Regions from separate parts of the Klebsiella sp. M041 genome, predicted to be linked through region 1. Evidence: predicted binding sites of a transcription regulator. Region 1 holds the regulator's gene; each other region holds the start of a gene.
What was found. Region 1 encodes PhoB, which activates phosphate uptake and scavenging genes when phosphate is short. Its sites were predicted from a motif close to CTGTCATAAAACTGNCNNAT; they were not measured.
Positions count from the first base shown of each region.

Region 2: the regulator PhoB is predicted to act here: its motif matches at 7,802-7,821, upstream of kdgR (DNA-binding transcriptional regulator KdgR).
Region 3: the regulator PhoB is predicted to act here: its motif matches at 5,994-6,013, upstream of pstS (phosphate ABC transporter substrate-binding protein PstS).

Region 1 is NZ_JCAXWU010000005.1:293,189-302,844, forward strand. Features, by position in the region: gene phoR (phosphate regulon sensor histidine kinase PhoR) at 358-1,653, opposite strand; gene phoB (phosphate response regulator transcription factor PhoB) at 1,675-2,364, opposite strand; gene sbcD (exonuclease subunit SbcD) at 2,547-3,752, shown strand; gene sbcC (exonuclease subunit SbcC) at 3,749-6,886, shown strand; gene mak (fructokinase) at 6,961-7,875, opposite strand; gene rdgC (recombination-associated protein RdgC) at 7,967-8,878, shown strand; gene ppnP (pyrimidine/purine nucleoside phosphorylase) at 8,951-9,235, opposite strand; gene AC6CWS_RS08725 (AroM family protein) at 9,313-9,656, opposite strand, start outside.
Region 2 is NZ_JCAXWU010000010.1:82,935-92,590, reverse strand. Features, by position in the region: gene AC6CWS_RS14840 (PqiB family protein) at 1-452, opposite strand, end outside; gene yebS (membrane integrity lipid transport subunit YebS) at 421-1,704, opposite strand; partial or broken gene AC6CWS_RS14830 (GAF domain-containing protein) at 1,837-2,350, shown strand; gene proQ (RNA chaperone ProQ) at 2,432-3,109, shown strand; gene prc (carboxy terminal-processing peptidase) at 3,129-5,177, shown strand; gene htpX (protease HtpX) at 5,412-6,296, shown strand; gene AC6CWS_RS14810 (MFS transporter) at 6,365-7,735, opposite strand; gene kdgR (DNA-binding transcriptional regulator KdgR) at 7,913-8,704, shown strand; gene AC6CWS_RS14800 (YobH family protein) at 8,762-9,001, opposite strand; gene mgrB (PhoP/PhoQ regulatory lipoprotein MgrB) at 9,161-9,304, shown strand; gene AC6CWS_RS14790 (YebO family protein) at 9,379-9,656, shown strand, end outside.
Region 3 is NZ_JCAXWU010000002.1:351,943-361,598, reverse strand. Features, by position in the region: gene atpD (F0F1 ATP synthase subunit beta) at 1-1,238, shown strand, start outside; gene AC6CWS_RS03740 (F0F1 ATP synthase subunit epsilon) at 1,259-1,678, shown strand; gene glmU (bifunctional UDP-N-acetylglucosamine diphosphorylase/glucosamine-1-phosphate N-acetyltransferase GlmU) at 2,374-3,744, shown strand; gene glmS (glutamine--fructose-6-phosphate transaminase (isomerizing)) at 3,931-5,760, shown strand; gene pstS (phosphate ABC transporter substrate-binding protein PstS) at 6,100-7,140, shown strand; gene pstC (phosphate ABC transporter permease PstC) at 7,269-8,228, shown strand; gene pstA (phosphate ABC transporter permease PstA) at 8,228-9,118, shown strand; gene pstB (phosphate ABC transporter ATP-binding protein PstB) at 9,165-9,656, shown strand, end outside.

The DNA.
Region 1 (9,656 bases):
CCCTCTCAGGGACGATACAGCGGCGATTGCCGGTAAACTCAGCGAGATATGCTCCCGAAGCGGCGTGGGAAAGAATTGTTTTTGGTATTACCACGCAAAAGCAGTCTGTCATCGACTACGCAGGCGCAATTTAAACGCTTATAACGTTTTAAAGCAAGGCACGATCGCAAAAGCAGATGATTATGCTGGTTATCAGTTTCACGCCAGAATCATTTACCATATTGATGGAAAACCCGTGGCTTATCATGCGAACAAAAAAGCAGCGCGCGTTCATTAAATAGGCGAGAGAAAAACGACTGCCAGGGAAAATGACCAGCCGAAGCTGGTCATTGGCAAGATAAGCTGACAGCGCGCCGCTCAGGCGTCGTTTCTGGCAATTAATCGTTCCGGGAGCAGGAAGCTAAAACGGGTTCCCTTGCCCACCGTGCTGTCGATCTCCAGCCGGCTGTCATGATGGTTGACCGCGTGTTTGACGATCGCCAGCCCCAGGCCGCTGCCCCCGGTTTGCCGGGAGCGAGCCTTATCCACCCGATAGAAGCGCTCGGTCAGACGGGGAATATGCTCCGGCGCAATGCCCGGCCCATTATCCTCGACGCTGAACAGCGCCCCCTGGGGCGTTCGCTGCCAGCTGACGCGAATTTCGGTGCCCGGCGGGGTGTGGTTCACCGCGTTATAGACCAGGTTAGAAATGGCGCTGCGCAGTTGTTCCTCGTTGCCCAGCACCTTGAGCTGCTCATCGACGGTAAAAATCAGCGTCTGCTTATCCTGGCTGAGGGTCTGCGCCTCGCGCTCCACGACCCGCAGCATCATCGGCACGTCGATGCGGTCATTCATCGCCAGCGCCGGCGCCGCTTCAATACGCGACAGCGTGAGCAACTGCTTCACCAGCCCCTCCATACGCTGGGTTTGCTCACGCATGGTGTGCAGGGCTTTTTCACGGGTCGCCCCTTCCAGCACCTGCTCCTGCATCATCTCCAGATAGCCCTGCAGCACCGTCAGCGGGGTGCGCAGCTCATGGCTGACGTTGGCGAAAAAGTTACGCCGCGCCCCTTCCAGCTGATGCATCTGCGTCACGTCGCGCGCCACCATCAGCCACTGTTTGTCGCTGTAGGGCATCACGCGAATTTCCAGATGACGGGCATTATTCAGCACCAGATTGAGCGGCTTTGAAAAATCACGCTGTTTCAGGTAGTTGGCGAACTCAGGATAGCGCAGAAGGTTAAGAATGTTTTGCCCACTGTCGTCCGGCCAGCGCAGGTTTAAAATCTGCTGCGCCAGACCGTTACACCAGAAAATGGCCCCCTCTTCCGTGGTCAGGACCACCGCGTCCGGCAGGGATTCCGCCCCGCTGCGAAAGCGCTTGATCAGGCTTCCCAGCTCACGTCGACGCTTTTTATTACGCATCTGCATCTGGTGCAGACCATATAGCAGCGGCTCCCAGCTGCCGCGGCCGGGCGGAGGGGTCATGCTCCGGTCCACCCACAGCCACCACGACAGGCGCATCAAATTCCAGAAATGCCAAATCAACAAACCGGTCACTGCCGCCAGTAAAAACCACGGCAAATGACCCACAAACGCCCCCAGAATCAGGGCCGGAATACACGCTAAAAAGAGCTCCAGCGCCAGCCTTTTCCATGACAGCCGTTCCAGCACGGGTCACACTCCTGTCAAAATTCAGAAACGGGCGGAGAAACGATACCCCGTGCCGCGAACCGTTTGCACCATGCGATCATGGCCACTGTGTTCCAGCGCTTTACGCAGGCGGCGAATATGGACGTCTACCGTGCGGTCTTCCACATAGACGTTGGTTCCCCAGACGTGGTTCAGCAGTTGCTCGCGGCTGTACACCCGCTCCGGATGGGTCATAAAGAAGTGCAATAATTTAAATTCCGTTGGCCCCATGTCCAGCGGACTTTCGCCGGTCATCACCCGGTGCGATGAGGGATCGAGGCTCAGCCCCTGCATTTCAATCACCTCTTCCACCGCCATCGGCGAAATACGGCGCATCACCGCTTTGATTCGCGCCACCAGCTCCTTCGGTGAGAAAGGCTTGGTAATGTAGTCGTCCGCCCCGGTCTCCAGGCCGCGAACGCGATCCTCTTCTTCTCCGCGCGCGGTCAGCATCACCACCGGAATATCCCGGGTCATCGCCTCGCGCTTGAGCAGCTTAATAAACTGCAGCCCCGAACCGCCCGGCAGCATCCAGTCAAGGAGAATCAAATCAGGCCAGGGTTCATTGAGTTGATTCACCGCGCTGTCATAATCTTCCGCTTCGACAGGCTGAAAGCCATTTTGCTCCAGAACAAAGCAGACCATTTCGCGGATTGGAGCTTCATCTTCAACGACCAGAATTCTTCTCGCCATTATTTACCCTGTGTTTTTTAGCCATCAGTATAGAAGTGCGGCGTCATTATGCGTCACTTTTGTGACAGATTTATGAAAAAAATGACCGTCTGACGATCGGGTATTTTGAAGCATGACGCGGACTTACCCCTCTCCGACAAATGGTATACTGCCGCTCATGCTTTTTTCGCTAGGGAAGATTTATGCGCATCCTTCACACCTCCGACTGGCACCTGGGCCAGAATTTTTACAGCAAAAGCCGTGCGGCCGAACATGACGCCTTCCTGACCTGGCTGCTGGCCCGCGCGCAGGAGCATGAAGTCGACGCCATCATCGTGGTCGGCGATATTTTTGATACCGGATCGCCGCCGAGCTACGCTCGCGAACTGTATAACCGCTTTGTCGTCCAGCTGCAGCAGACCGGCTGTCGCCTGGTGGTGCTGGCGGGCAACCACGATTCGGTGGCGATGCTTAATGAATCCCGCGATATCCTCGCCTTTTTACACACCACCGTCGTGGCGAACGCCGGCTGCCCGCCCATTGAGCTGCCGCGGCGCGACGGCACCCCAGGCGCTATCTTCTGCCCGGTGCCGTTTTTACGCCCGCGCGAGCTGGTGACCAGCCAGGCCGGCCACTCCGGTCGGGAAAAACAGCAGCAGCTGCTGCACGCCATCAGCGACTATTATCAGGAGCAGTATCAGCAGGCCTGCGCCCTGCGCGGCGATCGGCCGCTGCCCGTCATTGCCAGCGGCCATCTGACCACCGTCGGCGCCAGCAAAAGCGATGCCGTTCGCGACATTTATATCGGCACGCTGGATGCCTTCCCGGCGCAGCACTTCCCCCCTGCCGACTACATTGCGCTGGGCCATATTCACCGGGCGCAGGTGGTTGGCGGCTGCGAGCACATCCGCTACAGCGGCTCGCCGCTGCCGCTGAGCTTTGATGAAACCGGTAAAGCGAAATCGGTACATCTGGTGAGCTTTAGCGATGGGCGACTCAGCGCCGTGGAGACCCTTGAGGTGCCCGTCACCCAGCCGCTGGCGGTCATCAAAGGCGATCTGGCCGCCATCACCGCCCAGCTGGCGCAGTGGCGCGGCGTTGAACAGGACCCGCCGGTGTGGCTGGATATCGAAATCGCCACCGAGGAGTACCTGCACGATATTCAGCGTCATATTCAGGCGCTGACGGAGGATCTGCCGGTGGAAGTCTTGCTGGTGCGCCGCAGCCGCGAGCAGCGCGAGAAAATACTGCTCAACGCCCAGCGGGAGACCCTCAGCGAACTGAAGGTGGAAGAGGTGTTCGAGCGCCGGCTGGCGCTGACCGAGATTGACGATGAGAAGCGCGCACGGCTGCACGAGCTGTTCGCTCATACGCTGCATACGCTCACCGCGGAGGACGAAAACGCATGAAAATCCTCAGTCTGCGTCTGAAAAACCTCAACTCCCTGAAAGGGGAATGGAAGATAGACTTTACCGCCGAGCCGTTCGCCAGCAACGGCCTGTTCGCCATTACCGGCGCCACCGGCGCCGGGAAAACCACTCTGCTCGACGCCATTTGCCTCGCGCTCTATCACGAGACGCCGCGCCTGAATAAAGTCTCCCAGTCGCAAAATGACCTGATGACCCGCGATACCGCCGAGTGTCTGGCGGAGGTGGAGTTTGAAGTGAAAGGCATCGCCTACCGCGCCTTCTGGAGCCAGAACCGGGCGCGTAACCAGCCAGATGGCAACCTGCAGGCGCCCCGCGTCGAGCTGGCGCGCTGCGCCGACGGCAAAATCCTCGCCGATAAGGTCTCGGATAAGCTGGAGCAAACCGCGACGCTCACCGGCCTCGACTATGGCCGCTTCACCCGCTCGATGCTGCTCTCCCAGGGGCAATTTGCCGCCTTTCTGAACGCGAAGCCGAGCGATCGCGCGGAGCTGCTGGAGGAGCTGACCGGCACGGAAATCTACGGTCAGATTTCGGCGATGGTCTATGAGCAGCACAAAGCCGCTCGCCATACGCTGGAGAAGTTCGAAGCCCAGGCGGCGGGCATCGTCCTGCTGACGGAGGCCCAGCAGCAGGCGCTGCAGGAAAGTTTGCAGGTACTTACTGACGAAGAGAAAGCCCTGCTGGCGCAGCAGCAAAACCAGCAGCAGCAGCTTCAGTGGCTAACGCGTCGCGATGAGCTGGCGCAGCAGCAGCAGCAGGCGGTCAGCGGCCAGCAGCAGGCCCGTCAGGCGCTGGCCGACGCCGCACCGGCGCTCGCCAGGCTTGAGCTGGCCCAGCCCGCCGCCCAGTTGCGCCCCTTATGGGAGCGGCAACAGGAGCACGCGGCAGGCCTGGCGCAAACCCGCCAGCGAATCAATGAAGTGAATGCTCGCTTACTTACCAGCACGGCGCTGCGCGCGCGCATTCGCCGTAGCGCCGTGCATGCCCAGCGGCAGCGTCAGGCTGAACTGGCCGACCTGGCGCAGTGGCTGGCGGCCCATGAGCGATTTCGCTTATGGGGCCAGGAGATCGCCGGCTGGCGGGCGCAATTTTCGCAGCTGACTCGGGATAATCAGCAGCTGACGGCCCAGACCACCCGCCTGGCCGCGCTGCGCCAGAAGCTGGCCGATCTGCCGGCCAGCCCTCTGTCGCTGACCGCCGATGACGTTGCGGCGGCGATGGCGCAGCAAACCCAGTCGCGACCGCTGCGCCAGCGGCTGCTCTCCCTTCATGAACAGCATCAGCTGCTGCGCAAGCGTCTGCGCCAGAACGCCGAAAGCGTACAGCAGGCGCAGGCGGAGCAGGCAAAACTCAACGCCACCCTGGCGCAGCGCCGGGAGCAGTACAAAGACAAAAACCAGCACTATCTCGACCTGAAGGCGCTCTGCCAGCGGGAAGAAACGATTAAAGATCTGGAGGGTTACCGCGCCCGGCTTGAGGCCGGTAAGCCCTGCCCGCTGTGCGGCTCCTGTGAACACCCGGCGATTGAACAATACGCCTCGCTGACGGTCACGGATAACCAGCGCCGCCGCGATGCGCTGGAAAAAGAGGTCGCCGCGCTGAAAGAAGAAGGTCTGCTGATCCTCGGGCAGGTCAACGCCCTGACGCAGCAGCTCCAGCGTGAAACCGAAGCGGCCGGGCGGCTCGCTGAGGAAGAGCAAGCGCTCACTAAAGCGTGGCAGGAAACCTGCGCCTCTCTTCAGGTCACGCGGGATATTGCGCAAGAGATAAACGACTGGATACAGGAGCAGGAGCGCTACGAGCAACAGCTCTACCAGCTCAGCCAGCGCCTGATGCTGCAGAGCCAGCTTAACGATCAGGAGGCGCTGGCGCGCCAGGCTCAGCAGCAGCTGACGGCCACGCGCCAGGGGCTGGAAAGCGCCCTGCAGACCCTGACGCTGAACCTGCCGGAAGAAGGGACAGAAGCCGCCTGGCTGAACGCTCGCGAAAGCGAATTTGCCCAGTGGCAGGCGCAACAGACCCGGCATGGCGCCATTCAGGAGCAGATTGCCGCCCTGCAGCCGCTGCTGGAGACGCTGCCAGCCAGCGACGAGGCAGAGGCTGAAGCTGAGCCGGTGGTTCCCGACAACTGGCGCGCTATCCATGAGGAGTGCCTGGCGTTGCACAGCCAGCTTGTCGCCCAGCAGCAGCTGGAGACCGAAGAGAAGGCGCGCCTGGACCAGTCGCAGGCGCAATTTACCGCCGCCCTGGCCGCCAGCCGCTTTAGCGATCGGCAGGCGTTTCTCGCCGCGCTGCTGGATGACGAGACCGTCCAGCGGCTGGCGCAGTTAAAACAGACGCTGGAGCAGCAGCTCCAGCAGGCGACGGCGCTCTGCGAGCAGGCGACCCGTCAGCAGCAGGCGCACCTGGCGCTGCGTCCGCAAGGGACGGACGCGGACATCCCCGCCCTGCAAACCCAGCTGCAGGCCCTGGCGCAGCGGCTGCGGGACAACACCACCCGCCAGGGCGAGATCCGCCAGCAGCTCAGGCAGGACACAGAGAGCCGTCAACATCAGCAGGCGCTGGGGCGACAGATTGCAGAGGCGGCGCAGCGGGCGGATGACTGGGGCTATCTCAATTCGCTGATCGGCTCCAGCACCGGCGACCGGTTCCGCAAATTCGCCCAGGGGCTGACGCTGGATAATCTGGTCTGGCTGGCAAACCAGCAGCTTAACCGCCTGCACGGGCGCTATCTGCTGCAGCGCAAAGCCAGCGAAGCGCTGGAGCTGGAGGTTGTCGATACCTGGCAGGCCGACGCCGTACGCGACACCCGCACCCTCTCCGGTGGCGAAAGTTTCCTCGTCAGCCTGGCGCTGGCCCTGGCGCTGTCAGATCTGGTGAGCCATAAGACGCGGATTGATTCCCTGTTTCTTGATGAAGGCTTCGGCACCCTCGACAGCGAAACGCTGGACACGGCGCTGGACGCGCTGGACGCGCTGAACGCCAGCGGCAAGATTATCGGGGTGATCAGCCACGTGGAGGCGATGAAAGATCGCATTCCGGTGCAGATCAAAGTGAAGAAGATCAATGGCCTGGGCTACAGTCGGCTGGACAGAGCGTTTGCGGTGGAGTGAGGTTTGAATCATTGCGATGTCCCCTCACCCTAACCCTCTTCCGGAGCGAGAGGGTCGGGGTGAGAGGGAGCGGTTCAGGTCCCCTGGAGCGGCCACAGCCATGCCGCGCCGCGTACTCCGCTGGAGTCGCCGTGCATCGCTTTGCGGATCGGCGTTGCACACTCGCCGCCGAAGACCCACTGTTTCACCAGGTCCGGCACCGTCTGATACAGCCGCTCGACGTTGCTCATCCCGCCGCCCAGCACGATAACGTCCGGGTCGAGGATATTCACCACGTGGGCCAGCGATTTCGCCAGCCGCTGCTCGTAGCGGCTCAGCGCCAGTTCGGCTTTTTCGTCTCCTTCCCCCACCAGGCGCATAATCTCGCTGCCGGTTAACCCCTTGCCGCTCAGCCGCTGGTAGTCAGTGGCAAAGCCGGTGCCGGAGATAAAGGTTTCGATACATCCCTGTTTACCGCAGTAGCAAGGCACTTCCGCACGGTAGCGCAACTCATCGTCGTTCATCCACGGCAATGGGTTATGTCCCCACTCGCCGGCGTTACCATTGCCGCCGATATGCGCCCGCCCGTTGAGCGCCACGCCCGCGCCGCAGCCGGTGCCGATAATCACCGCGAACACCGTGTGCGCCCCCGCCGCCGCGCCGTCCACCGCTTCCGACACCGCCAGACAGTTGGCGTCGTTAGCCAGCCGCACTTCACGGTCGAGGCGCAGGCTGAGGTCCTTATCAAAGGGCTGGCCGTTGAGCCAGGTCGAGTTGGCGTTTTTCACCACCCCGGTATAGGGCGAAATCGCGCCCGGGATCCCCATCCCCACGGTGCCACGCTGTCCGGTCGCCTGCTCGGCCATCGCCACCAGGGTAGCGATAGTCTCGATGGTTTGCCGGTAATCCTCCCGCGGCGTGGGTAACCGATGGCGAAACAGCTGCTCTCCCTGGTCGCTCAGGGCTATCACTTCGGTTTTTGTGCCACCTAAATCAATACCAATACGCACGCTCAGCTCCTCACCCCGATTAACAATGCAAGCATAGCGACAATTCGCTATCATGCCCGCCTGATTTAACGACAAAGCCGTGGAAATTATCATGCTGTGGTTCAAAAATTTAATGGTTTACCGTCTCAGCCGCGATATCGAATTGCGCGCCGAGGAGATGGAAAAACAGCTGGCCGAGCTGACATTTACCCCTTGTGGCAGCCAGGATATGGCGAAAACCGGTTGGGTATCGCCTATGGGATCGCACAGCGACGCGCTGACGCATACGGCGAACGGCCAGATCATTATCTGCGCGCGTAAAGAAGAAAAGATCCTGCCGTCGCCGGTGATCAAGCAGGCGCTGGAGGCGAAGATCCAGAAGCTGGAAGCCGATCAGGGGCGCAAGCTGAAGAAAACTGAGAAAGATTCCCTGAAAGATGAAGTGCTGCACTCGCTGCTCCCGCGCGCCTTCAGCCGCTTCAGCCAGACGATGATGTGGATCGACACCGTCAACGGCCTGATCATGGTGGACTGCGCCAGCGCGAAGAAAGCGGAAGATACCCTGGCCCTGCTGCGTAAAACCCTCGGCTCGCTGCCGGTGGTGCCGCTGACCCTGGAGAATCCGATTGAGCTGACGCTGACCGAGTGGGTCCGCTCCGGCACCGTGGCGCAGGGCTTCCAGCTGCTGGACGAAGCCGAGCTGAAAGCGATGCTGGAAGATGGCGGCGTGATCCGCGCCAAGAAGCAGGATCTGGTGAGCGACGAAATCGCTGTGCATATTGAGGCCGGGAAGGTCGTCACCAAGCTGGCGCTGGACTGGCAGCAGCGTATTCAGTTTGTGATCTGCGACGACGCGTCAATTAAGCGCCTCAAGTTCTGCGATGAATTACGCGACCAAAACGAAGATATCGATCGGGAAGATTTCGCCCAGCGCTTTGACGCCGACTTTATCTTAATGACCGGCGAACTGGCTGCCCTGATCCAAAGCCTGGTGGAAGGGCTCGGCGGCGAAGCGCAGCGCTAAGCGCCGCTTTCCTTCCTGCCAGGCAGGAAGGAAAAATACAACCCGGCGGCAAGCGCCGGGCGTTACGCTGGCTTACAGATAGCGGCACAGATAAGAGGTTGGCTCAGCCACCTGCAGATGGAATTCGCTGTTGCCTGGCACATTGAAGACTTCGCCGGCGGCGTAAACTTTCCACTCAGTCTCACCCGGCAGCAGGACATTCAGCGCCCCGCTGACCACCGTCATCTCTTCCGGCTGCGCCGTACCAAAGGTGTATTCCCCTTCCGCCATCACGCCAACGCTGGCGCGACCGGTACTGCTGCTGGTGAAGCCAATGGATTTCACTTTTCCGTCAAAGTATTCATTGCTTTGAAGCATAAACAAGCCCTTCTGATCGTCGTTGAAAGGCTCAATATAGGGGGCGCTCCTTGCCCCTGTCACGTGAAATTAACACATTAGACTAATAGTTCTGCCGCCAGTCGGGAAACCAGCACATTCGACAGCAAAACCGGGACATCAAGGGCTTTTTGTAACACATCGCGATGATGCTGATAGTAACCAAGACAGTCGAGGACCAGCACGTCGGCGCCCTGCTCCAGCAGCGATTTACCGGCGGTTAACAGCTCGCTGTCGCTACCGGTAAACGGGTTGGCCAGCGCGTAGTACGGCGACTTCTCCAGTGAATGCCACTTTTGCCGCTGCATGGGCATGATCTCTTCCACCGGCACGATCACCCCGACCTGGTGCCCATCGACGATCGACGCCACCAGCGGCGGAATGATCCGCTGCGGCTCGAGGA
Region 2 (9,656 bases), on a different contig from region 1:
TGGGTGTCGAGGGCGACGAAGTGATCTTCGGGTTCGCCCTTGCCCGGCATCATGCCGATGTAGTTCCCGCCCACCAGGGCATCCAGTCCTGACACGCCGGCCAGAGAGGCTTTCGGCGTGACCAGCCAGAACTGCGTATCTTTGCGCAGCGCCTCTTTCATATCGCGTTTGATACTGGCGGAAACTTCAATTTTACTCAGGTCTTTACTGAGACTAATGTCCTGGACGGTACCGACTTCCACCCCCTGATAGCGGATAGGCGTCCGCCCCGGCACGATGCCGTTAGCAGACTGGAAATCGATAGTGATCGTCGATCCACGGTCGTCAAAGCTGGTCCAGATGAGCCAGGCGGCAATCAGCAGCGCGATGACCGGCAGCAGCCAGAATGGCGAGATACGACGTTTGGTTTTTATTCTGGCTTCAGTCTGCGAAGCGGGCGTTTCCTGACTCATGTGCGTCCCAAAGTAAGCGGCTGTCCAGCCATTCAACTGCAAGAATAGTTAAAATTACCGCGCCACCGAAGTAAACCGCGGCCGGCCCCATCGTAAAGGCGAGGAGCTGATCGCGATTGATTAGCGACATGGTGAGTGAGATAACAAACAGATCCAGCATCGACCAGCGGCCAATCCAGGTTATCAGCCGCAGCAGCAGGATGCGGGTGCGCAGCCCCTGCTCGCATTTGAATTGTATGCTGAGCAGCAGGGTAAATAACACTATAACTTTGGTGAATGGCACCAAAATACTGGCGATAAACACCACGCCGGCGATGGCGATATTGCTGCTGGCGAGGGAGATGATCCCGGAGAGGATGGTGTCTTCCTGGCGCGCGCCGTTAACGTAAATGATGGAGATCGGCAGCAGGTTGGCCGGTAAGAGCAAAATCAGCGAGGCAATCAGCGCCGCCCAGCTGCGCTGCAGGCTCTGCGGTCGGCGATGGTGCAGCGGCGTGTGGCAGCGCCGGCAGCGGCCGCGGGCGTCGCGGTAGCCGGTGTAGTGGCAGCCGGTGCAAACCTGCAGATTGTTATCGGCGCGGGTCGCCGGCCGTTCGGGATAGAATCGCTCCCACAGCTCTTCGACGTTCATATGGATAAGCGTCAGGATGCTCAGCAGCGTCAGGGAGATAAATGCCACGAGGCCGATGCCGGGCTGCAGAAAGGCGTAATCCTGCACCTTGATGGAGGCGACGCCGATGCCCACCAGATAGATATCCAGCATGACCCACTCCTTGAGCTTACCGAGCATTAGCAGCACCGGACGCAGGTTCATCCCCAGCACGTTGCCCAGCCACAGATAGCTAATCGAAACCACCAGCAGCACCGGGGCGACCACCGCGCAAAACAGCACCATCGCGGCGGTAAGCGGATCGCCCTGCGCGGTCATCTGCCAAATTCCATGCAGGACGTTGGCGTCAATGCGAACCCCCAGCAGGTGAAGGCGCAGCAGGGGTTCGGACCAGGCAAAGGGCATTAACAGCAGCATCGCCAGGGCCATGCTGCCCAGACGGGTCAACGACCAGTCCCGGCCATCGCGCACCTTCGCGTTACAGCGCGGACACCAGGCGCTTTGGTTGCGTTTAAGCACTGGTAAGCGAAAGAGCATGTCACACTGCGTACAGCGCTGATAATGCGCATAGGGAAGCGGTGTGCTCACGGCATGCACGACCATCTTATTCGCAGGCTTAAGGGTGGATGTTTTTATCGGCATTTAATACGTACAGGAATGAATGTATCCCACTATCTTAACCTATGAATGAATTCATCTTGAGCCCAAGCGCATTTAATGCTTATTTTAGTAGGCTGTACGTATCAGGCAGTAAGACAACCAAGTGAAGATATAATGAGCAAAACAGAATTTTACGCGGATTTGAACCGCGATTTCCAGGCATTAATGGCAGGTGAAACCAGTTTCCTGGCGATGATCGCCAATACCAGCGCGCTGCTGTTTGAACGACTGGGCGAGGTCAACTGGGCCGGTTTCTATCTTCTGGAAGGCGATACCCTGGTGCTGGGGCCGTTCCAGGGCAAACTGGCCTGCGTGCGGATCCCGGTCGGGCGCGGCGTATGCGGCGCGGCGGTGGCGCAAGCCCAGGTGCAGCGCGTCGAGGACGTCCACGCGTTTGACGGCCACATCGCCTGCGATGCCGCCAGTAATTCGGAAATTGTCTTCCCCCTGCGCGTGAACGACCAGATTATTGGCGTGCTGGATATCGACAGTCCGGCTTACGGCCGCTTCACTGCTGAAGATGAGCAGGGGTTGCGCACGCTGGTCGAGCATCTGGAAAAACTCATCGCGGCCACTGATTATCAAAAAATCTTTACCCGTGTCGTGGGATAATCAACGGATAACGTAGCATTTAGCGAGGACGTCATTATAATGTCGCCTGTTCATGCCTGCGGCTTGTTGGCTACGTCCGTTGTAATCAGGAAATTTCATGGAAAATCAACCTAAGTTGAATAGCAGTAAAGAAGTTATCGCCTTTCTGGCCGAACGTTTCCCTCAGTGCTTCAGCGCTGAAGGCGAAGCGCGCCCCCTGAAAATCGGAATTTTTCAGGATCTCGTTGAGCGAGTGGGTGGTGAGATGAATCTCAGCAAAACCCAGCTTCGCGCTGCATTACGTCTCTATACCTCGAGCTGGCGCTATCTCTACGGCGTAAAAGCCGGCGCTATCCGCGTTGACCTGGACGGCAACCCGTGCGGCGAACTGGAAGAGCAGCACATTGCCCATGCGCGTCAGCAGCTGGAAGAAGCGAAAGCTCGCGTTCAGGCGCAGCGCGCTGCCCAGCAGGCGAAAAAACGCGAAGCCGCTGCCGCTGCAGGCCAGCCGGATGAAGGCGTTCGCCGCGAGCGTAAACCGCGTCCTCAGCAGCCGCGTCGTAAAGAGGGTGCTGAACAGCGTAAACCGCGTCCTGTTGCAGCCAAAGCTCCGCGTGAAGAGCGTCTTACTCCGGTATCGGATGTTTCCGTTCTGACCGTCGGCCAGGCGCTGAAGGTAAAAGCAGGCAATAACGCAATGGACGCCACCGTTGTGGAAATCACCAAAGATGGCGTTCGTGTACAGCTGACTTCTGGTATGTCAATGATTGTACGCGCAGAACACCTGGTGTTCTGAAACGGAGGCCGGGCCAGGCATGAACACATTTTTTAAAATCACCGCGCTTGCGGGCCTGCTGGCAATAGCAGGCCATGCGTTCGCTGTTGATGAAATAACCCGGGCAGATCAAATCCCCGTGCTGAAAGAAGAGCCGCAGCACGCGACGGTGAGCGAGCGCGTGACATCGCGCTTTACCCGCTCTCACTACCGTCAGTTCGATCTCGACAACGCCTTCTCGGCAAAGATTTTTGACCGTTATCTGAACCTGCTGGATTACAGCCATAATGTGCTGCTGGCCAGCGATGTGGCGAAGTTCGCGGCGAAAAAAGACCAAATCGGCGACGAACTGCGCACCGGGAAACTGGACGTCTTCTATGACCTCTACAACCTGGCGCAGCAGCGCCGCTTCGAGCGCTATCAGTATGCGCTGAAGGTGCTGGAACGTCCGATGGACTTTACCGGCAACGATAATTTCAACCTTGACCGTTCCAAAGCGCCGTGGCCGAAAGACGAGGCCGAGCTGAACAAGCTGTGGGACGCCAAGGTGAAATTTGACCAGTTAAGCCTGAAGCTGGCGGGGAAAGACGATAAAGAGATCCGCGACACCTTAACCCGTCGCTATAAGTTCGCTATCCGTCGTCTGGCGCAAACCAACAGCGAAGATGTCTTCTCGCTGGCGATGACCGCCTTCGCCCGCGAAATCGACCCGCACACCAACTATCTGTCGCCGCGCAATACCGAGCAGTTCAACACCGAGATGAGTCTCTCACTCGAAGGGATCGGCGCTGTGCTGCAGATGGATGATGACTACACGGTCATTAATTCGCTGGTGGCGGGTGGTCCGGCTGCGAAGAGCAAAGCGATCAGCGTCGGCGACCGCATTGTCGGCGTCGGCCAGACCGGGAAGTCGATGGTCGATGTCATTGGCTGGCGTCTGGATGACGTCGTGGCGCTGATTAAAGGGCCGAAGGGCAGCAAGGTTCGCCTTGAGATCCTGCCGGCCGGCAAAGGGGCCAAGACGCGTATCGTCACCCTGACCCGAGAACGCATCCGTCTGGAAGACCGCGCGGTGAAGATGTCGGTGAAAACCGTCGGTAAAGAAAAAGTCGGCGTGCTGGATATCCCGGGCTTTTACGTCGGCCTGACCGATGACGTGAAAGTGCAGCTGCAGAAGCTGGAAAAACAGAACGTCAGCAGCGTGGTTATCGATCTGCGCAGCAACGGCGGCGGGGCGCTGACCGAAGCGGTATCGCTCTCGGGGCTGTTTATTCCGTCCGGCCCGGTGGTGCAGGTGCGGGATAACAATGGCAAGGTGCGCGAAGACAGCGATAACGATGGCGTAGTCTATTACAAAGGGCCGCTGGTGGTGCTGGTTGACCGCTTTAGCGCCTCAGCGTCTGAGATCTTTGCCGCCGCAATGCAGGATTATGGCCGCGCGCTGATCGTTGGCGAGCCGACCTTCGGTAAAGGTACCGTACAGCAGTATCGCTCGTTGAATCGTATCTACGATCAGATGCTGCGTCCGGACTGGCCGGCGTTAGGTTCCGTTCAGTACACCATCCAGAAGTTCTACCGCATTAACGGCGGCAGTACTCAGCGCAAAGGCGTAACGCCGGATATCATGATGCCAACCGGAAATGAAGATCGCGAAACCGGCGAGCAGTATGAAGACAACGCGCTGCCGTGGGATAGCATCAACGCGGCCACCTACGTGAAGTCCGGGGACCTCGCCCCGTTTGGACCGGAACTGCTCAAGCGCCACGACGAGCGTATTGCCCAGGATCCTGAGTTCCAGTACATCATAAAGGATATTGCCCGTTATAACGCGATGAAGGACAAGCGTAACATCGTCTCTCTGAACTACGCGCAGCGTGAAAAAGAGAACGAAGAGGATGATGCGATTCGTCTGGCGCGGATTAACGATCGCCTGAAACGCGAAGGCAAACCGCCGCTGAAAAAACTGGACGATCTGCCGAAGGATTACCAGGAGCCGGATCCGTATCTTGATGAAACGGTCCATATCGCGGTAGACCTGGCGCATCTCGAAAAAGCGCGCCCGGCGGTGGAACCGCCGGCCAGCCAATAAGTCGCCAACGGGCACCCTGAGAGGTGCCCGTTTTTTTATGCGCCTGGTCATCGCCATTCAGCTCATCTAACAAAATGTCAACCTGCTCTGCCGCTGTCAGCAAGATGCTACAAAATGTAAAGTTGTGTTTTTATCGTGACTTAGCGGGGGCTGATGGTTGAAAATTGCAGCCTGACCCATACGATGTGTGTAATCGCATAGTGCGTTTTGTTAAATTGAGGTAAAAAGAAAATTATGATGCGAATCGCGCTTTTCCTGCTGACGAACCTGGCAGTGATGGTCGTGTTCGGGCTGGTGTTAAGCCTCACGGGGATCCAATCCAGCAGCATGACCGGTCTGTTGATTATGGCCCTGCTGTTCGGCTTCGGTGGTTCTATCGTTTCGCTGATGATGTCGAAATGGATGGCGCTGAAGTCTGTGGGTGGGGAAGTGATCGAGCAGCCGCGCAACGAAACGGAACGCTGGCTGATGAACACCGTTGCGCAGCAGGCGCAGCAGGCGGGCATTGCCATGCCGCAGGTGGCTATCTATCACGCCCCTGACATCAACGCCTTCGCTACCGGCGCGCGTCGCGACGCCTCGCTGGTCGCCGTCAGTACCGGGCTGTTGCAAAACATGAGCCGTGATGAAGCGGAAGCGGTCATCGCCCATGAAATCAGCCACATCGCCAATGGCGATATGGTCACCATGACGCTGATCCAGGGGGTGGTAAACACCTTCGTTATCTTTATCTCCCGCGTTATCGCGCAGATTGCGGCCGGTTTCCTCGGCGGCAACCGGGAAGATGAAGGCGAGAGCAGCAATGGCAACCCGCTGATCTACTTCGCCGTCGCCACGGTGCTGGAGCTGGTGTTCGGTATTCTGGCCAGCATTATCACCATGTGGTTCTCTCGTCATCGCGAGTTCCATGCTGATGCCGGCTCGGCGCGCCTGGTGGGCCGCGAGAAGATGATTGCCGCCCTGCAGCGTCTGAAAACCAGCTATGAGCCGCAGGAAGCCAGCAGCATGATGGCGTTCTGCATTAATGGTAAAGCGAAATCCATGAGCGAGCTGTTTATGACCCACCCGCCGCTGGACAAGCGTATTGAAGCCCTGCGTAGCGGTGAATATCTGAAATAGTCCGTCATCTGACGCTGAAAATAAAAATCCGCAGCCCGAAGGCTGCGGATTTTTTTTGTCCTTCATCGTCAGGCTGCGCGCGGCTGGGTGACGCGCAGACCGCTAATCAGCGCCGCGACGGTCGCCAGGATGCCGGCCAGCAGCAGGGCGGTGTGGGTGCCGCTGTTGCCGAGCAGGTTGAACAGCAGGGCCACCAGCGCGGCGCCGGTGCTCTGGCCGAGCAGGCGAGCGGTGCCCAGCATGCCGCTGGCGCCGCCGCTGCGATGGCTCGGCGCCGAGGCGACAATGGTGTGGTTGTTGGGCGACTGGAACAGCCCGAAGCCGGCGCCGCACAGCGCCATACGCCAGATAATATCCAGATCGGTGGGTGACGCCGGAAGCAGCGCCAGACCGAACAGGCCGCAGGCCATAACCAGCAGCCCAATGGCCCCCAGCAGCCCCGCATGGCATTTCTCGATTAAATAGCCGGCCAGCGGCGCCATCACCATCGTCGCCAGCGGCCACGGCGTCAGCAGCAGGCCGGTTTCCACTTCGCTGCGCCCCATCATCGTCTGCAGGAAGAAAGGCAGAGAGACCATCGCCAGCATCTGTGCGCAGAAGGAGCAGATGGAGGTGCAGATTGAGAGGGAGAAGAGCGGGATGCGCAGCAGATCGACCGGCAGCAGCGGGACGGGCATCGTGAGCTGACGGCGAACGAAGAAAAAGCCTACCACCAGCATAGCGGCGACCTCCGCCAGCACCAGCTGCGTGGACTGGCCCTGGGCGAAACCGCTCAGGGCGGTGATCAACAGCCCGAAGGTCAGCGCGTTCATGATGGCGCTCGGCAAATCGAAGCGGACGATTTTGCTGCGCGCGCTGTTGGGCGGCAGAAAGCGCATGGCCAGGACAAAGGCGACGATGCCGAGAGGCACGTTAATTAAAAACAGCCATTGCCATGAGGCGAGGGAGAGGATGGCGGCGGCGATCGTCGGGCCTGCTGCCGAAGAGACGGCGACGACAAAGGAGTTGATACCCATGCCGCGACCGAGAAAGCGCTGCGGATAAATCAGGCGGATCAACGCCGTGTTTACGCTCATCAGCGCGGCGCCGCCCAGTCCCTGGGCGACGCGGGCGAAGGTCAGCATTTCGAGGCTGCGCGACAGGGCGCAGGCCAGCGAGGTAAAGATAAACACCACCAGGCCTATCTTATAGATACGGCGATAGCCGACCATGTCGCCGAGGAAAGAGAGCGGCAGCAGGGCGATAACAATGGCGATTTGGTAGGCGTTAACGATCCAGATTGAAGCCGCCGGCGAGGCGTTAAGATCGCTGGCGATGGTTGGCAGCGCGACGTTGGCGATAGCCCCGTCGAGCACGGCCATGGTCAGCCCAAGCACAATGGTCAGAATGGCGCCATAACGTTGCGGCAGCGGCACGCCATCGGATGAATTTTTATCCATGGTGAATATAAGTCTTGAATGAAACGGTTTTTTGAATGATGAGTTTAGCATTGATTATTCCGCAGTATGTCGCAGATTTGTAACGAAGTGGCAGAAGAATGATTGCGGCGCAGAGGCGGCGAATTTATAATAAAAACCGGTTCTAAATTTTATAAAACAGTTACGACGAGGTGATAAATGGCAGGTGCAGATTTGGATAAACAGCCAGATTCTGTCTCTTCGGTATTGAAGGTTTTCGGCATCCTGCAGGCGCTGGGTGAAGAGCGTGAAATTGGCATTACCGAACTGTCCCAGCGCGTCATGATGTCGAAAAGCACCGTTTATCGCTTTTTACAGACCATGAAATCACTGGGCTATGTGGCGCAGGAGGGAGAGTCTGAGAAATACTCCCTCACGCTCAAACTGTTCGAGCTCGGCGCGCGCGCGCTGCAGAACGTCGATCTGGTGCGCAGCGCCGATATTCAGATGCGGGAACTCTCCCGCCTGACGAAAGAGACTATCCATCTCGGCGCGCTGGATGAAGACAGTATTGTTTACATTCACAAGATTGATTCAATGTATAACCTGCGGATGTACTCGCGTATCGGCCGTCGCAACCCGCTGTACAGCACCGCGATTGGCAAGGTTCTGCTGGCGTGGCGCGATCGCAGCGAAGTGGAGCAGATCCTTGACGGCGTGGAGTATAAACGTAGCACCGAGCGGACCATCACCAGTACCGCTGAGTTGCTGAAGGTGCTGGATGGCGTTCGCGAGCAGGGGTATGGCGAAGATAACGAAGAGCAGGAAGAGGGGCTACGCTGCATCGGGGTACCGGTATTCGACCGTTTCGGCGTGGTCATCGCCGGGCTGAGTATCTCTTTCCCGACCTTACGTTTCTCTGAAGAACGTTTGCATGAATATGTGGCGATGCTGCACCAGGCGGCGCGCAAGATTTCTGAGCAGATGGGATATAACGACTACCCCTTCTGACACGGCGCTGAAGCATTCGGCGACCGCGGCGCTATCGTCGCGGTCGCCGGTTCGATCTTAGCCGTTATCGACGACGGTTGCGCTTTTACGCAGCAGCGGGCAGCTGCTGACGCCGATCACGCCGCTATTGGAATGCACATAAAGTGCGGTACTGACCCCACGGGCGGTGAGGTATTGACACTTCAGGCCGAGACCGCCGACGTTTTCTTCACTGTGGAATAATACCCCGTAGCCGCTTAATAATACGCCAATCCATAAGATAGCCACTACGACAATAGTACGAATGATTAATCGCATTGATGCCTCATTATTTGTAAGATCCTTGCCGTGATTTTGACACGAACACGTTTTGAAACAAGTCGATGATTCCTAAACTTGCCTTTCGTATTACAGTTAGCCGCGGTTTAAGAAGGCCGTGTTATCCTGGCGACATAAAGTACTGATGCGGAGAGTGGAGTGAAAAAATTACGGTGGGTTTTACTGATAGTCATCATAGCAGGCTGCCTGTTGCTGTGGACTCAGATGCTTAACGTAATGTGCGACCAGGATGTTCAGTTTTTCAGCGGCATTTGCACTATCAACAAATTTATCCCGTGGTAAGACATTTTTCTGACGACCGATTTCCTTCTGCGCCGCGGGTGGTAGAATGAACGCCTTCTCTTTGAGGTGGTGAAATGAGTGAGTTACTAAATCCTGGGATCTTAAATCTGGCATCGCTGGCCGTGTCTGTGGCGCTGCTGCTTGTCGGTCTGTTGTTATGGTTCTTCGTCAACCGCGCCAGCTCGCGGGCGAATGAGCAGATAGAACTGCTGCAGGCGCTGTTGGATCAGCAAAAGCGGCAGAATGCGCTGCTACGTCGCCTGTGCGAAGCCAGTGCGCCGGAAAAAGAGGACGTGGCTGAGCCGACCGTCGCCGGTAAGGCGAAAGGGGAGGACGAGTTTATCCGCCTGGT
Region 3 (9,656 bases), on a different contig from region 1:
GCGGTATCGTGCGTACCATCGCCATGGGTTCTTCCGATGGTCTGCGCCGCGGTCTGGATGTAAAAGACCTCGAGCACCCGATCGAAGTCCCGGTTGGTAAAGCTACGCTGGGTCGTATCATGAACGTACTGGGTCAACCGGTCGACATGAAAGGCGACATCGGCGAAGAAGAGCGTTGGGCTATCCACCGCGCAGCACCGTCTTATGAAGAGCTGTCCAGCTCTCAGGAACTGCTGGAAACCGGCATCAAAGTTATCGACCTGATGTGTCCGTTCGCGAAGGGCGGTAAAGTCGGTCTGTTCGGTGGCGCGGGTGTAGGTAAAACCGTAAACATGATGGAGCTGATCCGTAACATCGCGATCGAGCACTCCGGTTACTCCGTGTTTGCGGGCGTAGGTGAACGTACTCGTGAGGGTAACGACTTCTACCACGAAATGACCGACTCCAACGTTATCGACAAAGTATCCCTGGTGTATGGCCAGATGAACGAGCCGCCGGGAAACCGTCTGCGCGTTGCGCTGACCGGCCTGACCATGGCTGAGAAGTTCCGTGACGAAGGTCGTGACGTTCTGCTGTTCGTCGATAACATCTATCGTTACACCCTGGCCGGTACGGAAGTATCCGCACTGCTGGGTCGTATGCCTTCAGCGGTAGGTTACCAGCCGACACTGGCGGAAGAGATGGGCGTTCTGCAGGAACGTATCACCTCCACCAAAACCGGCTCTATCACTTCCGTACAGGCGGTATACGTACCGGCGGATGACTTAACTGACCCATCCCCAGCCACTACCTTTGCTCACTTAGATGCAACCGTAGTACTGAGCCGTCAGATCGCATCCCTGGGTATCTACCCGGCCGTTGACCCGCTGGACTCCACCAGCCGTCAGCTGGATCCGCTGGTTGTTGGTCAGGAGCACTACGACACCGCTCGTGGCGTTCAGTCCATTCTGCAGCGTTATCAGGAACTGAAAGACATTATCGCCATCCTGGGTATGGATGAACTGTCTGAAGAAGATAAACTGGTGGTAGCTCGCGCACGTAAGATCCAGCGCTTCCTGTCCCAGCCGTTCTTCGTGGCAGAAGTATTTACCGGTTCTCCGGGCAAATACGTCTCCCTGAAAGACACCATCCGTGGCTTTAAAGGCATCATGGAAGGCGAATACGATCACCTGCCGGAGCAGGCGTTCTACATGGTCGGTTCTATCGACGAAGCCGTGGAAAAAGCCAAAAAACTTTAACGCCTTAATCGGAGGGTGATATGGCAATGACTTACCACCTGGACGTCGTCAGCGCAGAGAAACAAATGTTCTCTGGTCTGGTCGAGAAAATCCAGGTAACGGGTAGCGAAGGTGAACTGGGTATTTACCCGGGGCACGCGCCGCTGCTCACCGCCATTAAGCCTGGTATGATTCGCATCGTTAAGCAGCACGGTCACGAAGAATTTATCTACCTGTCAGGCGGCATTCTTGAAGTGCAGCCGGGTAGCACGACCGTCCTGGCGGATACCGCAATTCGTGGCCAGGATCTCGACGAAGCGCGAGCCCTGGAAGCGAAACGTAAGGCTGAAGAGCACATTAAGAGCTCTCATGGTGACGTGGATTACGCTCAGGCGTCCGCGGAACTGGCCAAAGCGATCGCTAAACTGCGCGTTATCGAGTTGACCAAAAAAGCGATGTAACACCGGCTTGAACGTAAAAAGCCAGTCTGGTTTCCAGGCTGGCTTTTTTTATGGCCAGCTGCTGACGAGCGGATGAAGTGAAAACAGAGTTCACCCTTAATTGTTATTGATTAGTTAAATGATGAAGCGTAGACTCTATTTTATGTGATGTATGTCACATAAAATAGCGTTATCAAATTGCACCTGCGTCAGGAATTCATCATGAAACTGTTCCATAAAATCATCGCTAAATTTAGCGTCCTGAGCTTCTAAGCTCCGCGCTATCTCCCCCGCTGACACGACGTATCGCCCATCAAAACGACAACACTGGCGATGTGAAACCGGGCAAAGAAGGTCACCTGACGGTGGCCTTTCGTTTTTAATCACTACATCAATCACTTTGCCGCCCTCCCCCGCCAGCGACTGGCGACGATTATCCTGGTTCTTCCCGTTATGGGTGCTGAAAACCGCTTTCCGCAGCGGCTTTATTCAGGTGACGAAAAAACAGCAAAAGCAGTGAGATAGTCAATGATTATCCTCCCTACCCTCCTTTTTCAGCGTTAAACTGATTTGCAGTGGTTAAAAATAGCGTCATAAAATGGTGTATAGCGGTGAGCCTGGACGTTTTCTCCACGTCTCGTTTTATGATGAAAAATATGTAGAAATTTCAACGTGAAAGGCTTTTACTTTTCGTTCTAACTACCGTCAGGATGAGTATGTCAAATAGTGCGATGAGCGTGGTTATCCTTGCCGCAGGCAAAGGGACCCGCATGTATTCCGATCTTCCTAAGGTGCTGCATACCCTGGCCGGGAAGCCAATGGTGCAGCATGTCATTGATGCCGCTAACGATTTAGGCGCATGTGCGGTACACCTGGTGTACGGCCACGGCGGCGATCTGCTGCGTCAGACGCTGCATGAAGACAACCTGAACTGGGTGCTGCAGGCCGAGCAGCTAGGAACCGGGCACGCCATGCAGCAGGCGGCGCCGTTCTTCAATGATGATGAAGACATCCTGATGCTCTACGGCGACGTGCCGCTGATCTCCGTCGAGACGCTACAGCGCCTGCGCGCCGCGAAACCGCAGGGCGGGATTGGTCTGCTGACGGTGAAGCTGGATGATCCAACCGGCTATGGCCGCATTACCCGTGAGAATGGCCAGGTGACAGGCATCGTTGAGCACAAAGATGCCAGCGAGGCGCAGCGCCAGATTCAGGAAATTAACACCGGGATCCTGATCGCCGGCGGAGCAGATCTCAAGCGCTGGCTGGCGAAGCTCACCAATAACAACGCCCAGGGCGAATACTACATCACCGATATCATCGCCATGGCGCATCAGGAAGGTCACGAGATCGTTGCCGTGCATCCCCAGCGCCTGAGCGAAGTCGAAGGCGTCAACAATCGCCTGCAGCTTGCGCGCCTGGAGCGCGTCTACCAGGCTGAGCAAGCGGAAAAGCTGCTGCTGGCGGGGGTGATGTTGCGCGATCCGGCGCGTTTCGATCTGCGCGGTACGCTGCAGCACGGGCGCGATGTGGAGATCGATACTAACGTTATTCTGCAAGGCAGCGTCGTGCTGGGCGATCGCGTGAAAATCGGCGCCGGCTGCGTGATTAAAAACAGCACTATCGGCGATGATTGCGAAATCAGCCCCTACAGCGTGGTGGAAGATGCCCAGCTGCAGGCGGCCTGCACCATCGGCCCATTTGCCCGTCTGCGCCCGGGCGCCGAACTGCTGGAAGGCGCCCACGTTGGCAACTTCGTGGAAATGAAAAAGGCGCGTCTCGGCAAAGGCTCCAAGGCGGGTCATCTGACCTATCTGGGCGATGCGGAGATCGGTGATAACGTCAATATCGGCGCGGGCACCATCACCTGCAACTATGATGGCGCGAATAAACATAAAACGATTATTGGCGATGATGTTTTTGTCGGCTCGGATACCCAGCTAGTGGCCCCGGTCACGGTTGGCAACGGCGTCACGATCGCCGCCGGCACCACCGTCACACGCAATATCGCCGATAACGAACTGGTGTTGAGCCGCGTACCGCAGGTCCACAAACAGGGCTGGCAGCGTCCGGTGAAGAAAAAATAAACAGGATTGTCGCCGGGGGTGAAAAACGCCCGGCGAACCAGGATGAGAGGGTCAATATAGATCCCCGTCCGCAGGCAGTACCATAACAATAACCCCACTCTCTACAAGGCTCGGGGCGCCCGGAAAACGGGCAAATACAGGTCAGCGACAACGCATGGCATATCGCCATTATCAGGAAATTTAACTATGTGTGGAATTGTTGGCGCAGTCGCGCAGCGTGATATTGCTGAAATCCTTCTCGAAGGTTTACGTCGTCTGGAATACCGTGGCTATGACTCTGCCGGTCTGGCGGTAGTCGACAGCGAAGGTCATATGACCCGCGTACGTCGCCTGGGTAAGGTACAGATGCTGGCTCAGGCGGTCGAAGAGCAACCGTTACACGGTGGTACCGGGATCGCCCATACTCGTTGGGCGACGCACGGCGAACCGTCTGAGAGCAATGCGCATCCGCATGTTTCTGAACACATTGTGGTGGTCCATAACGGGATCATCGAAAACCACGAGCCGCTGCGCGCACTGCTGCAGTCTCGCGGCTATGTCTTCGTCACTGAGACCGATACCGAAGTTATCGCCCATCTGGTGCACTGGGAGCTGGAACAAGGTGGTACCTTACGTGAAGCCGTGCTGCGCGCCATCCCGCAGCTGCGCGGCGCCTACGGCACCGTCATCATGGATACCCGCGACCCGGGAACTCTGCTGGCGGCCCGCTCCGGTAGCCCACTGGTTATTGGTCTGGGCATGGGTGAAAACTTTATCGCCTCCGACCAGCTGGCGCTGCTGCCGGTTACCCGCCGCTTCATCTTCCTCGAAGAGGGCGATATTGCGGAAGTGACTCGTCGCTCGGTGGTGATTTTCGATAAATCCGCTGCGCAAGTGAAGCGCCAGGAGATCGAATCCAATCTGCAGTATGACGCCGGCGATAAAGGTATCTATCGCCACTATATGCAGAAAGAGATTTTCGAACAGCCGAACGCGATTAAGAACACCCTGACCGGGCGTATCAGCCACGGCGAAGTCGATCTCAGCGAGCTGGGGCCGAACGCCAATGAAATGCTGGCTCAGGTCGAACATATTCAGATTGTTGCCTGCGGGACCTCCTATAACTCCGGGATGGTCTCCCGCTACTGGTTTGAAGCGTTAGCCGGCGTGCCGTGCGATGTGGAAATCGCCTCCGAATTCCGCTATCGCAAGTCCGCGGTGCGTCGTAACAGCCTGATGATCACCCTTTCCCAGTCCGGTGAAACTGCCGATACGCTGGCGGCGCTGCGATTGTCGAAAGAGCTGGGCTATCTCGGCTCGCTGGCCATCTGCAACGTGCCGGGCTCGTCGCTGGTGCGCGAATCCGATCTGGCGCTGATGACCAAAGCCGGAACGGAAATTGGCGTGGCCTCGACCAAGGCCTTTACCACTCAGCTGACGGTGCTGCTGATGCTGGTGGCGAAACTGGCGCGATTGAAAGGTCAGGATGCGTCCATTGAGCATGATATCGTCCACGGCCTGCAGGCGCTGCCGAGTCGTATCGAGCAGATGCTCTCTCAGGACAAGCGTATTGAGCAGCTGGCAGAGCGTTTCTCTGATAAGCACCATGCGCTGTTCCTCGGCCGCGGCGATCAGTATCCGATCGCCATGGAAGGGGCGCTGAAGCTGAAAGAGATCTCCTACATTCACGCGGAAGCCTACGCGGCGGGCGAGCTGAAGCACGGCCCGCTGGCGCTGATTGATGCGGAAATGCCGGTGATCGTGGTGGCGCCGAACAACGAGCTGCTGGAAAAACTGAAATCCAACATCGAAGAAGTTCGCGCCCGCGGCGGTGAGCTGTACGTCTTCGCCGACGGTGACGCCGGCTTCAACGGCAGCGACAACATGCACATCATTGAGATGCCGCATGTCGAAGAGACCATTGCCCCCATCTTCTACACCGTGCCGCTGCAGCTGCTGGCTTATCACGTTGCGCTGATCAAAGGCACAGACGTTGATCAGCCGCGTAACCTGGCGAAATCGGTCACGGTTGAGTAACGTATTACCTCTTTTGCAAAGGGCTGCCGGCGGCGGCCCTTTTTTATTTTCACCTGCTGTTTTTCGCCGATCTTGTGCGCAATATGTGGGATGGCGATAGACGACAACCGATCGTTTTGCACTGCGATTTGGCTGTCATAAAAAGAAAATTATTCCGTCATTGTATGGTCATGCTTGCAGGTAACCATTTGAGTTATAAGCGTATTATTTGACGCAAAATCCCTTCTCCCAGCCTGTCATAAAACTGTCATAATTCGTACATTTTACTGTCACCTCTTTGACCTATTTTGCTCACCATAGCCTCGAAACAATGATTTACGAATCCCAGCAGGAGACATTATGAACGTTATGCGTACCACCGTCGCAACAGTTGTCGCCGCGACCTTATCGATGAGCGCTTTCTCTGCTTTCGCAGCAGCAAGCCTGACTGGCGCAGGTGCAACTTTTCCTGCGCCGGTGTATGCCAAATGGGCTGACACCTATCAGAAAGAAACCGGCAATAAAGTGAACTACCAGGGTATTGGTTCCTCTGGTGGCGTTAAGCAGATTATTGCCAACACCGTTGATTTCGGTGCTTCTGATGCTCCGCTGGCTGATGACAAACTGACCCAGGAAGGTCTGTTCCAGTTCCCGACCGTGATTGGCGGCGTGGTGCTGGCGGTTAACCTGCCTGGCGTGAAATCCGGCGAGCTGGTGCTGGATGGCAAAACCCTCGGCGATATCTACCTGGGTAAAATTAAAAAATGGGATGACGAAGCGATCGCTAAACTCAACCCGGGTCTGAAGCTGCCGTCGCAGAATATCGCCGTGGTTCGCCGCGCCGATGGATCCGGTACCTCCTTCGTCTTCACCAGCTACCTGTCCAAAGTGAATGAAGAGTGGAAATCGAAAATCGGCGCAGGCTCTACCGTTAACTGGCCAACCGGTCTTGGCGGTAAAGGCAACGACGGTATCGCCGCCTTTGTTCAGCGTCTGCCGGGCTCGATTGGTTACGTCGAATACGCTTACGCCAAACAAAACAATCTGGCGTACACCAAACTGGTCTCTGCCGATGGCAAACCGGTTAGCCCGACTGAAGACAACTTCGCTAACGCCGCAAAAGGCGTTGACTGGAGCAAGTCTTTCGCTCAGGACCTGACTAACCAGAAGGGTGAAAATGCATGGCCGATCACCTCAACCACCTTCATTCTGGTGCATAAGGCGACTAACAAGCCTGAGCAGACCGCTGAAGTGCTGAAGTTCTTCGACTGGGCGTATAAAAACGGCGGGAAAGAAGCGAATGCGCTGGATTACGCATCGCTGCCGGAAAGCGTGGTTGAGCAGGTTCGTGCGGCATGGAAAACCAACGTCAAAGACAGCAGCGGTAAAGCGCTGTACTAACAGTAGATTTTTGACGAAGATGGCGGGGGGCGTTCAGCGCTGCCCGCCCTACGGTTCAGACTGTAGGCCCGGAAGCGAACGCCACCGGGCATTTATTCGAACAAGCTTTAATACGTAAAGAGTAATCTATGGCTGCAACCAAGCCTGCATTTACCCCTCCGGGGAAAAAGGGTGACATGATTTTCAGTGCGCTGGTAAAACTGGCTGCGCTGATTGTGCTATTGATGCTGGGCGGCATCATCGTTTCCCTGATCATCTCTTCCTGGCCGAGCATTCAAAAGTTTGGCTTTGCCTTTTTGTGGACCAAAGAGTGGGATGCGCCCAACGAAATCTTCGGCGCGCTGGTGCCGATTTACGGGACCCTGGTGACCTCCTTTATCGCGCTGCTGATCGCCGTACCGGTGAGCTTCGGCATCGCGCTGTTTCTGACGGAACTGTCCCCCGCCTGGCTCAAGCGTCCGCTGGGTATTGCGATTGAGCTGCTGGCCGCGATCCCGAGTATCGTGTACGGCATGTGGGGCCTGTTTATTTTCGCCCCGCTGTTTGCGACTTACTTCCAGGAGCCTGTCGGTAACGTCCTGTCGACTATTCCGTTCGTCGGCGCGCTGTTTGCTGGCCCGGCGTTTGGTATCGGTATTCTCGCCGCTGGCGTCATTCTGGCCATCATGATCATCCCTTATATCGCCGCGGTAATGCGTGATGTTTTCGAACAGACGCCGGTGATGATGAAAGAGTCGGCCTATGGCATCGGCTGCACCACTTGGGAAGTGATCTGGCGCATCGTTTTACCGTTCACCAAGAACGGGGTGATCGGCGGCGTGATGCTCGGTCTGGGCCGTGCGCTGGGTGAAACCATGGCGGTCACCTTTATCATCGGTAACACCTACCAGCTCGACAGCATATCGCTGTATATGCCGGGGAACAGCATTACCTCCGCGCTGGCCAACGAATTCGCCGAAGCCGAAACCGGTCTGCACGTGGCGGCGCTGATGGAACTGGGTCTGATCCTGTTCGTTATCACCTTTATCGTTCTGGCGGCGTCGAAGTTTATGATTATGCGCCTCGCGAAGAATGAGGGGGCACGCTAATGGCGACCATTGAAATGCAAAGCACCGCCGAGCTGGCGGAGTCTCGCCGCAAGATGCAGGCTAAACGCCGCATGAAGAACCGCATCGCCCTGGCGCTGTCGATGGCCACCATGGCGTTTGGTTTGTTCTGGCTTATCTGGATCCTGATGGCGACGATAACCCGCGGCTTCGACGGCATGAGCCTGGCGCTGTTTACCGAAATGACGCCGCCGCCGAATACCGCGGGCGGCGGTCTGGCCAACGCCCTCGCCGGCAGCGGCCTGCTGATCCTGTGGGCAACTATCTTTGGTACGCCGCTGGGTATCCTCGCTGGAATTTATTTGGCGGAGTATGGCCGCAAGTCGGTGCTGGCGGAAATTATCCGTTTTATTAACGATATACTGCTTTCCGCGCCGTCTATCGTGGTTGGTCTGTTCGTCTACACCATCGTGGTGGCGCAGATGCAGCACTTCTCCGGCTGGGCGGGGGTGATCGCCCTGGCGCTGCTGCAGGTGCCTATCGTTATTCGTACCACCGAAAACATGCTGAAACTGGTGCCGGATAGCCTGCGTGAAGCGGCCTATGCGCTGGGTACGCCGAAGTGGAAGATGATCTCGGCGATCACCCTGAAAGCGTCCGTCTCGGGGATTATGACCGGGATCCTGCTGGCTATCGCCCGTATCGCCGGGGAAACGGCGCCCCTGCTGTTTACCGCGCTGTCCAACCAGTTCTGGAGCACCGACATGATGCAGCCGATTGCCAACCTGCCGGTGACCATTTTCAAATTTGCCATGAGTCCGTTTGCGGAGTGGCAGCAACTGGCATGGGCCGGGGTATTGATTATCACCCTGTGCGTCTTGCTGCTGAACATCCTGGCGCGCGTTATCTTCGCCAAGAAGAAACACGGTTAATTTTTGCGGCGCAGCGACAGCTGCGCTGAATGAGGAAGAGATTGAGATGAGTATGGTGAATACAGCCCCGGGTAAGATTTCAGTTCGCAACCTGAACTTCTACTACGGTAAATTCCATGCCCTGAAGAACATCAACCTGGATATCACCAAAAACCAGGTGACGGCGTTTATCGGTCCGTCAGGCTGTGGTAAATCCACTCTGCTGCGTACGTTCAATAAAATGTTTGAACTGTATCCGGAGCAGCGCGCGGAAGGCGAGATCCTGCTGGATGGCGACAACATTCTGACCAACACCCAGGATATCGCCCTGCTGCGTGCCAAGGTTGGCATGGTATTCCAGAAGCCAACGCCGTTCCCGATGTCCATTTACGACAACATCGCTTTCGGCGTGCGCCTGTTTGAAAAGCTGTCCCGTGCCGATATGGATGAGCGCGTGCAGTGGGCGTTGACCAAAGCCGCATTATGGAATGAAACCAAAGATAAACTGCACCAGAGCGGGTATTCTCTCTCCGGCGGTCAGCAGCAGCGCCTGTGCATC